Regions from separate parts of the Bradyrhizobium sp. STM 3562 genome, predicted to be linked through region 3. Evidence: predicted binding sites of a transcription regulator. Region 3 holds the regulator's gene; each other region holds the start of a gene.

Region 1 (3,273 bases), 300 kb from region 3:
TGCGGCGCCAATCCCGGCATGGTGTCCTGGTTCGTGAAGCAGGCGCTGCTCGACATCGCGCGCGACACCGGCGTCGAGCTCACCGAGCCGAAGAGCCGCGAAGGCTGGGGCCTGCTTGCGCAAAAGCTCGGAGTGAAGGGCATCCATATCGCCGAGCGCGACACCCAGCGTTCCAAGAAGCCGAAGCCGATGAATGTGTTCGTCAACACCTGGTCGGTGGAAGGCTTCGTCTCCGAGGGCCTGCAGCCGGCCGAGCTCGGCTGGGGCACGCATGAGACGTGGATGCCGGAGAACGGCGCCACTCATGCCTATGGCTGTGGGGCGGCCATCTACCTGCAGCAGCCCGGCGCCAACACCCGCGTGCGCTCCTGGTGCCCGACCCCCGGCGCGCAATATGGCTTTCTGGTCACCCACAACGAGTCGATCTCGATCGCGGACTACTTCACGGTGCGCGACGGACAGAAGGTGGTGTACCGGCCGACCTGCCACTACGCCTATCACCCCGCGAACGATGCGGTGCTGTCGCTGCACGAGATTTTCGGCGCCGCCGGCAAGATGCAGCCGAAGTGGCACATCCTGGACGAGAACGAGATCGAGGACGGCATCGACGAGCTCGGCGTGCTGCTCTACGGCCATGCCAAGAACGCCTATTGGTACGGCTCGCAGCTCTCGATCGAGGAGACGCGCCGCATCGCGCCCTACCAGAACGCCACCGGCCTGCAGGTTTCTTCCGCCGTGCTCGCCGGCATGGTGTGGGCGCTCGAAAACCCGAACGCCGGCATCGTCGAGGCGGACGAGATGGATTTCCACCGCTGCCTGCAGATCCAGCGGCCCTATCTCGGCCCGGTGAAAGGTTTTTACACCGACTGGACGCCGCTGACCGACCGGCCCGGCCTGTTCCCGGAGGACATCGACGGCAGCGACCCCTGGCAGTTCCGGAACGTGCTGGTGCGTTGACCCCGAAGGTGTCATCCCGGGATGCGCGCCAAAGGCGCGCAGACCCGGGATCTCGAGGTTTGGGGCACGAGATTCCGGGTTCGGCGCTTTCGCACCGCCCCGGAATGACCGCGCGCTACTTCGCGAGATAATCGAACGCGACAGTCCCAAGTCCGAGCGTCAGGTCCGCCTTGAAATGCAGCGCCGAGACGACCTCGCGCACCGGCAGCCGCGCGACGTCGGCCAGCGCGTGCGGAAACAGGCCGAGCGCGGCGGGACCGGTCCAGGCCTCCTTCAACGTGATCTCCTCGAGATAATAGCGCGCGAGTTCGCAGACCCGCGCAGTGCCGTCGACGTGGGGAATGATCTTCAAAATGAAGTTCGGCACCCTCATCCCCTTCAGCACCGTCTCGTGGTCGACGGGGCGGTGCTTGTAGCCCATGGTGCCTGAGGCGCAGAGCACCGAGCCGTAATGCAGCGTGCCGACCAGCACGTCGCTCTCCACCTCGATCTTGGGCCGCGCCAGCTTTTTCGGAAAACCCCAGAGCTCGCGTCCGCCGGCGATCGGGCCCTCGTCGTCCAGATACATCGAGTGGACATAGACGCCCTCCTCGCCCTTGAAGCGCACCGGGATCACCTGCCCGGTCTCGGTGTAGTCGCCGAAACCGGTGGAGTCGGGCATGCGGATGAACTCGTAATTGACCAGCGACTTTGCGACCTCGAGCGGCTCCGGCACCACCGCTTGGAGCGCTTCCGCGTCGGTGCGATAGGTGATGACGAAATATTCCCGGTTGAAGAAGCGATAGGGCCCCGGCGGAAACGACGGGTTGGTGAGCGGCATGGAATAGGCGCTGCGCCTGATGTCCTCGATCTTCATGAGCTTACCCCTGTCAATCGCGATGCGCGGATTATGAATGGGTCGCGCACGACTGGCGAGGTCGTAAAGGAGGCAGCCGACGACGGAATCTGGCGCGGATGTCGTACCCGCGTCATAAATGTGACGCTGTTCTGGGTGCGTCCACACGCTCCTCCATCATCATCCGCGAAAGCGGACGATCCAGTATTCCAGAGAGACCAATGAACCGAGAGAACACGGCGTACTGGATCGCCCGGTCAAGCCGGGCGATGACATCGAACTTGTGACGGGTCTTCTGACGTCGCGCGCGAGAGGGATGTCCCTACTTCGCCTTCTCTGACGGATTGATCGGCGGCGCCACCTTCTCCGCCGGCGCGGGCGGCAGCACGGGCTTGGCGCCTTCCTTCTGGGCCTGCGCATCGGGGCGCGCGGGCTCGGGCGCCGGTGTCGTGGGCCGTGTGCCGCCGGGCTTTGGCTCGGCCGGCTTGCTGCTCTGCTCAGGCGCGGGCGTACCTTGCAGCGGCGGCGTGCCCGGCGTGCTCTCGGCGAACTGTTGCGGGCCGCGCGCCACGATTTCAGCAAGCGAGAGGCCCGACATCACCACGCCCGCCGCAACCAGGGCCGCGGCAAGGGCCAGATGTCGGTTGATCTCGCGTTTCCGCTCGTCTGTTGGCATCGCGCTCGACCTGCAAGAGGATCCGGCGAGATCAACGACCGGTGGAGGCCAATGTTCCGCGCTGAAACTGGACGGAACCTAAAGCGCGATGACATGGGGTTGAAGCGTCATTGCGCTTTAGCTCTTTGAGCGAGCATGATCTTTTCGGAAAACCGCTACACGCTTTTCCAGATCATGATCAGAGCTCCAGCATGCCGCCATTCCCCTCTTCGTCGGCGAAGGCGAGCCACGTGCCCTTTGCGTTCCATGCGAGCGCCGAGACGGCCGGCGCGCCGTTCCGGCGCACCAGGATTTCCGCGCCGTCGTCCAGCCGCACCATCAGGATGGTGCCGTCGCTGTAGCCGGCCGCAAGCACGCCATCCCTTGGATGACAGGCGACGGCGGCGACCCGCGCCTGCAGGGGCGCGAGCATCGCGGGCCCCTTGCCCATCGGGCCGTCCTTGCCGGCGAACGGCCACACGATGACGGTGTCGGCGCCCGAGGTCGCCAGGAGCTTGCCGTCCGCGCTCCACGACATCGATTTGACGCGCGCCGGATAGCCGGTCATGCGCATGTGGCGGTTGTCCGACAGGCGCCAGCCATGCAGCGCCGGCTCATGCATCGCGGTGACCAGAAACTTGTTGTCCGGACTGAAGGTGACGGCAAGATGCGATCCCGCCCAGGCCAGGAATTCCGGTGTCGCCGCCATGTTGGGAAACCACAGCGTCGCGCCGCCGTAATGGGCGATCGCGAGCCGAAGCCCCTTCGGCGCGAAGGCGAGCCCGCCGACGGTGGAGGGCACCTCCAACGATTTCTCTTCGCCCTT
Region 2 (3,273 bases), 1.2 Mb from region 3:
ATCGATCGTCTTGTTGTAGTCCTCATTGGTGATCGTTTGCCACGGACGGTTCTTACCGTCCGAGAGCTTCTTGAAGGCTTCGGGATCCTTCTCCGGCGCAGCGAGGAAGGCTTGCTTGATCGCGGCCTTCATATCGTCCGGCAGGTCGCTGAGATAGGCGTAAGGCGAGTTGATGATCAGGTCCGACTTCACGATGACACGGAAGTCCTCCTTCTTCATCGGCGTGCCGTCGGCATTCTTCAGCATGTTCTTGGCGAGCATGCGGGTCAGATTGGAATCGTCCTCGGCGTTCCACCAATTGGCGGCGACATCCACGGTGCCCTGCGCCAGGGCCAGCACGGCATTTTCGTGGCTGCCCGTGAAGATGACCTGGGAGAAGAAATGGTCGGGATCGATGCCCATCTGGTTCATCTTGAAGCGCGGCATGTTGTTGCCGGAGGTCGAGTTCGGATCGACCAGACCCAGATTCTTGCCCTTCAGGTCATCGAGCTTCTGGTACGGGCTCTTGGCGAGCACATAGAACACCGAATAATAGCCCTTGGAACCATCGGAGTTGACGTCGATCACGAAGGCGTCGGTCTTCACACCGGTCAGACGGGCGCGGGCGAACGAAGCCGGACCGTAATAGCCGATGTGGATGTTGCCCGCGCGCTGGCCTTCGATGACGGCGGCGTAGTCGTTGGCGACGCGCAGATTCACCTTGATGCCGAGTTCTTTGGAAAGATAGTTCACGAAAGGCGTGAAGCGCTCGACAACGCCGGAGCCGTTCTCAGCCGGGATCACGGCGAACGTGATCTCGGGATATTTCTGCTTCCAGTCCTCGGCGGAGGCAGACGTTGCAAATGCAAACGCGGCGACGCCGGCCAGAACCAGTCTACGGTTGATCATGATGCACCTTCGTTGTTGGTGGTCCTAACTTCGTAAAGACGCGCGCCTTGCAGCGACGCAGGATGATCAAGCCGCGGCGGCTTCGCCGACGGCCGGAACGGTTGAAGCCGGCACGTCGACGGAGGCGACGCCCATGACTTCGTTCGCCTCGAGATCGTAGAGCGCGCGCGCGATCGTCTCGGTCAATGCAGCGGGTACCCCGTCGAAGACGACCCTACCCGAGGCCATGCCGATGAGGCGGTCGCAATAGCTGCGCGCCAGATCGAGGGAATGCAAATTGCAAAGGACCGTGATGCCGAAATGCTTATTGATGCGCAGCAGCGCGTCCATCACGATCTTGGTGTTGCGGGGATCGAGCGATGCGATCGGCTCGTCGGCCAGAATGATCTCCGGCTCCTGCACCAGCGCACGCGCGATCGCCACGCGCTGCTGCTGACCGCCTGAAAGCTGGTCGGCACGTTGGGCCGCCAGTGAAGCCATATCGAACTGCTCGAGGGCCGACATTGCGACCGCCACGTCCTGCTCTGGCCAAAGCTGGGCAAGCGAGCGCCACGATGAGATCTCGGAAAGCCGGCCCATCAGCACGTTGGTCAAGACATCGAGACGGCCAACCAGATTGAACTGCTGGAAGATCATCGCCGAGCGGGCGCGCCACTGCCGCAGTTGCTTGCCGCGAAGGGCGGTGACGTCGACGCCTTTAAAGAGGACGCGGCCCTCGGTCGCCGGCGCGAGGCGGTTAATGGTCCGCAGCAGCGTCGACTTGCCGGCGCCGGAGCGGCCGATCACGCCGACGAATGCGCCAGGAGCGACAGCGAAGGAGGCGTTGTCGACCGCCGCTTTTTTGCCGAAACGGCACGTCAACCCTTCCACAACCAGCATTCAAGGCTCCAGCGGCTAGCTCAGGGCCATCGCTAGCGCCGGGATTCTACAGTTATGTGACAAGCGCGCCGCGCTGCGGCAATCGTGCACAGCTGCTCATGCATCACTTTACTCATGCATCCACATGCATCGCTTACATGCGTCACTTAAATGTCATCGCCTTGTCACGAAGCATGTTAAAGACGGGCCCTCGACTTGTTGCTCGTGGAACTTCGAATGGCCGGCAAAGCGCTCTCAATTGAACCTACCATCGATCCCACGGCAAAGGTGCAGGAGACCAGGCTTGGGGCCTATTGCGAGGTCGGGGCGCGCACGATCCTGCTCGACGTGGTGATGGGTGACTACTCCTATGTCGTCAACGATGCCCAAATGACCTACACCACGATCGGAAAATTCTGCTCGATCGCGGCAATGACGCGGATCAATCCAGGCAATCACCCCATGCACCGGGCGACTCAGGCCCACTTCACCTACCGCGCCAGCGCCTATTTTCCCGGCGAAGCCGATGAAGCCGAGTTCTTCGACTGGCGGAAGAGTCATCGCGTGCAGATCGGCCATGACGTCTGGATCGGCCATGGCGCAGTCGTGCTGCCGGGCCGCAGTATCGGCACCGGCGCAGTCGTCGCGGCAGGCGCGATCGTCACCAAGGACGTCCCGGCCTATACGATCGTCGCCGGCAATCCGGCGCGGCCGATACGGCGACGTTTCTCGGAAAGTATCGCCGACCGGCTCGCGCGACTGTCGTGGTGGGACTGGGATCACGATGCCTTGCGCGCAGCGCTGCCCGATTTCAGAAAACTCTCGGTCGAAGACTTCCTCGATAAATACGAGGGGCAGTCTGCGACCGGCTCACCCCTCTCGCGACGAAGTGCCGCATCGTGACTGACATCCTCATCCAAGGTGGCCGTGCCCTGCTCGGCGATGCAATCATCGAGACCTCGCTCCGAATCGCCGACGGCAAAATCCGCGATGTAGACGCGGGCCATGGACGCGCGGCGTTGAACGTTGATGGCCGCGGCCTGCTGGTGCTGCCCGGCATTGTCGATCTGCATGGCGATGCCTTCGAGCGACAGATGATGCCGCGCCCGGGCGTCGATTTCCCGATCGACGTGGCGCTGCTCGACAGCGACCGGCAGGCCGTCAGCAACGGCATCACCACCGTGTTTCACGCCATCACCTGGTCCTGGGAGCCGGGCCTGCGCAGCGGTGATAACGCGCGCCTACTGCTCGAAGCCATCGAAAGCTTGCGGCCGCAACTGAAGGCGGATACCCGCTTCCATCTGCGTCATGAGACCTACAATCTCGACGCCGAGGACGAAATCGGCCGCTGGCTGGCCGCCGGGCGCATCGATCTGTTCGCGTTCAACGACCACATGGCCTTCACGGTCGCAAGCCTCGAGAACCCGCGAAAGCGCAACCGCATGGTCGAACGCACTGGCCTGTCGAGTGAGGCCTTCGATCGCTTGGTCGAGCGTGTGCTCTCCCGCGCCGACGCCGTGCCCGGCT
Region 3 (3,273 bases):
CCAGCAGCAGCGGCTCTGCATTGCCCGCACCGTGGCGGTGCGCCCGGAAGTCATCCTGTTCGACGAACCGTGCTCGGCGCTGGACCCGATCTCGACCGCCAAGGTCGAGGAGCTGATCCAGGAATTGTCGGAGAATTACACCATCGCCATCGTCACCCACAACATGCAGCAGGCGGCGCGCGTCTCCGACAAGACCGCCTTCATGTATCTCGGCGAACTGATCGAGTTCGACGATACCAGCAAGATCTTCACGTCGCCGGGTGACCGCCGCACCCAGGACTACATCACCGGCCGCTTCGGCTGAGGAGAACGAATATGGGTTCCGAACATACAGCCAAGGCGTTCGACAGTGACCTGCAGGAGCTGACCCGTCTGGTTGCGGAGATGGGCGGCCTTGCCGAGCGCATGATCGTCGAGTCCGTGGATGCGCTGGTTCGCCACGACGTTGCGCTCGGCCAGCGCGTGGTCGCCGCCGATCTCGAGATCGACAACATGCAGCGCATGATCGAGGAGCGGGCGGTGCTCACCATCGCGCGGCGCCAGCCGATGGCGGTGGATCTGCGCGAGATCGTCGGCGCCATGCGGGTGGCGATCGATCTGGAGCGGATCGGCGACCTCGCCAAGAATATGGGCAAGCGCGTCGCGGCGCTGGAGAGCGATTTCCATCCGCTAAAGCTGATCCGCGGGCTCGAGCACATGACCGATCTGGTGCAGCAGCAGGTCAAGAGCGTGCTCGACGCCTATGCGGCCCACGACCTGCCGGCGGCGATGAGCGTGTGGAAGGGCGATGAGGAGGTCGACGCCATCTGCACCTCGCTGTTCCGCGAGCTCCTGACCTACATGATGGAGGACCCGCGCAACATCTCCTTCTGTATCCATCTGATGTTCTGCGCCAAAAACATCGAGCGGATCGGCGATCACGCGACCAACATCGCGGAAACGGTGTTCTACATGATCGAAGGTCAACAAATTCTCGACAAGCGCCCGAAGGGCGACACGACGGCCTTTGCCGTCCCGGGTAATTAGAGCACGATCCGAAAAAGTGGAAACCGCTTTTCGGATCAGATCATGCTGAAGCAAATGGAGAACTCCAAGCCATGAGCGCACGCATTCTGGTGGTGGAAGACGAGGAAGCGCTGACCACGCTGTTGCGCTATAATCTCGAGGCCGAAGGCTATGAAGTCGAAACGGTCGCACGCGGCGACGATGCCGACACGCGGCTGAAGGAGCGCGTCCCCGACCTGATCGTGCTGGACTGGATGCTGCCGGGCCTGTCGGGCATCGAACTGTGTCGGCGCTTGCGGGCGCGCCCCGAGACCAAGCAATTGCCGATCATCATGCTCACGGCGCGCGGCGAGGAGAGCGAGCGGGTGAGGGGCCTTGCGACCGGCGCCGACGACTACATCGTCAAGCCGTTCTCGGTGCCGGAACTGCTTGCCCGCGTGAAGGGCCTGCTCCGCCGCGCGAGCCCCGAGCGGCTAGCCACCGTGCTCGCCTACGGCGACATCGAGCTCGATCGCGAGAAGCGCCGCGTCGCCCGCTCGGGCCGGCCGATCGATCTCGGCCCGACTGAGTATCGCCTGCTCGAATTTTTCCTGGAGCATCCCGGCCGGGTGTTCTCGCGCGAGCAACTGCTCGACAGCGTCTGGGGCCGCGACATCTATATCGATGAGCGCACCGTCGACGTCCATATCGGCCGCCTGCGCAAACTGCTCAACCCCGGCCGCGAGCAGGATCCCATCCGCACCGTGCGCGGCGCCGGCTACGCGCTGGACGACCGCTTCGCGAAGGCGGAGTCGTAAGCGGTTCGGTAGTCGTCGCGGCGAGAGCGCTGCCAATCACTCGGCATCGTCCTGGCGAAAGCCAGGACCCATAATCACAGGCCCTTGTTGTCGCGATAGCTCAGCTCGTCGTGCCGCCGTGCGTGACAATGGCCGCCTGTGGTTATGGGTCCCGGCTCGGCGCTCGCTTTGCTCACTTGGCCGGGACGACAGCGGATACTTTGCCGCGACAGTCGTTACCTCGTCGGCTTATGCGCCGGCGTCCGCCGCCGGTCCGCCGCCGGCTGATAGGCGACGCGCGAGTGATGCGCGCAGTAGGGCAGGCCTGTAAGCGCCTTGCCGCCGCAGAAGAAGAAATCCGGGCTTGCGGGATCGCCAACCGGCCAGTGGCAGGTGGCCTCGTTCAATTCCAAGAGCGACAGGCGCTGGCTCATCGGCACGACGTTGTCGTAGGCGATGGGGTCGGGCTCGAGCTCCACCTCGAAGGCGTGGGCCAGCGCCGTGTTGCCGCGCGAGACCGGGCGCGACACCCGCATCATGTGCTGGGCCGGACGCGGCTTGCGCTGGCGCGGCGCAGCCGCCGCCGGGGCCTTGGCGCGGCCGGAGAGCCCAAGCCGATGCACTTTGCCGATCACAGCGTTGCGTGTCACGTTTCCGAGTTCTGCGGCGATCTGGCTGGCTGAAAGCCCGGCTTCCCAGAGCTTCTTTAGCTGTTCGACGCGCTCGTCTGACCAGGTCAATACTGTCATCGACTCCATCCTCCGCCTCACGCCGGCCGAACCTGTTCTTCCGGCGCTGCGATGCCCAATCCCAAAAACCCTTGCGGTCAGAATCCCTTAAGGCTCGCCGGGAGCGAAAAGCGCGCCCGGACGTGTACGCCAAACAGCCTAACTCTTGGGATCAAAACTGCCGCACGAGATGTCGTATCCGACGAAAAAGACGCTACAATATGCCGTGACTCCGGCGCAAGAGTCCGCAAGCGCCTTCCACATGTTCCGTGTTGTCAGAAACCCTTGTGCCATGCGGGATTCCTGCTGCATCCCACCGGAATCCTACGGAATCCCTGCGCTCGCATCAGGCGTGCTGATAAGGTTGACACTTATCCCCATGTGCATAAAATGCCCTCACGTGCCGCCCTGAAAAGGCGGCACGTTTCGTTTCCGGATCGGGTCGTTGATGCGACCATGTTAATTGCGCGCATCACGCCGGCCGCAACCCATCAGTGACTGCCAAGTGATCGTCATGACCAACAGCGCCGCGTCGCATCTGCTTCCCGTCTTCGCCAGGGTCGATCTCGCCTTCGAGCGAGGCGAGGGCGCATGGCTGATCGCAACCGACGGCGAGCGCTATCTCGATTTCACCTCGGGCGTCGCGGTGAATGCGCTCGGGCACGCGCACCCGCATCTCGTCAAGGCGCTGCAAGAGCAGGCGACGAAACTCTGGCACATGTCGAACCTGTTCAGGAGCCCGGACGGCGAGCGTCTCGCCGCTC

Evidence for each region. The regulator PhoB, encoded in region 3, activates phosphate uptake and scavenging genes when phosphate is short. The targets are predictions, from matches to a motif close to TGTCATNNANCTGTCAT.
Region 1: the regulator PhoB is predicted to act here: its motif matches at 1,913-1,929, upstream of P6U23_RS04555 (acetoacetate decarboxylase).
Region 2: the regulator PhoB is predicted to act here: its motif matches at 1,919-1,935, upstream of phnC (phosphonate ABC transporter ATP-binding protein).

Annotation. Positions count from the first base shown of each region.
Region 1 is NZ_CP120694.1:968,539-971,811, reverse strand. Features, by position in the region: gene P6U23_RS04560 (homospermidine synthase) at 1-957, shown strand, start outside; gene P6U23_RS04555 (acetoacetate decarboxylase) at 1,073-1,813, opposite strand; gene P6U23_RS04550 (hypothetical protein) at 2,115-2,468, opposite strand; gene P6U23_RS04545 (WD40 repeat domain-containing protein) at 2,647-3,273, opposite strand, start outside.
Region 2 is NZ_CP120694.1:1,827,328-1,830,600, reverse strand. Features, by position in the region: gene phnD (phosphonate ABC transporter substrate-binding protein) at 1-888, opposite strand, end outside; gene phnC (phosphonate ABC transporter ATP-binding protein) at 955-1,767, opposite strand; gene P6U23_RS08400 (chloramphenicol acetyltransferase) at 1,984-2,649, shown strand; gene P6U23_RS08395 (alpha-D-ribose 1-methylphosphonate 5-triphosphate diphosphatase) at 2,646-3,273, shown strand, end outside.
Region 3 is NZ_CP120694.1:665,629-668,901, forward strand. Features, by position in the region: gene pstB (phosphate ABC transporter ATP-binding protein PstB) at 1-304, shown strand, start outside; gene phoU (phosphate signaling complex protein PhoU) at 316-1,026, shown strand; gene phoB (phosphate regulon transcriptional regulator PhoB) at 1,098-1,802, shown strand; gene P6U23_RS03055 (GcrA family cell cycle regulator) at 2,018-2,530, opposite strand; gene P6U23_RS03060 (aspartate aminotransferase family protein) at 3,024-3,273, shown strand, end outside.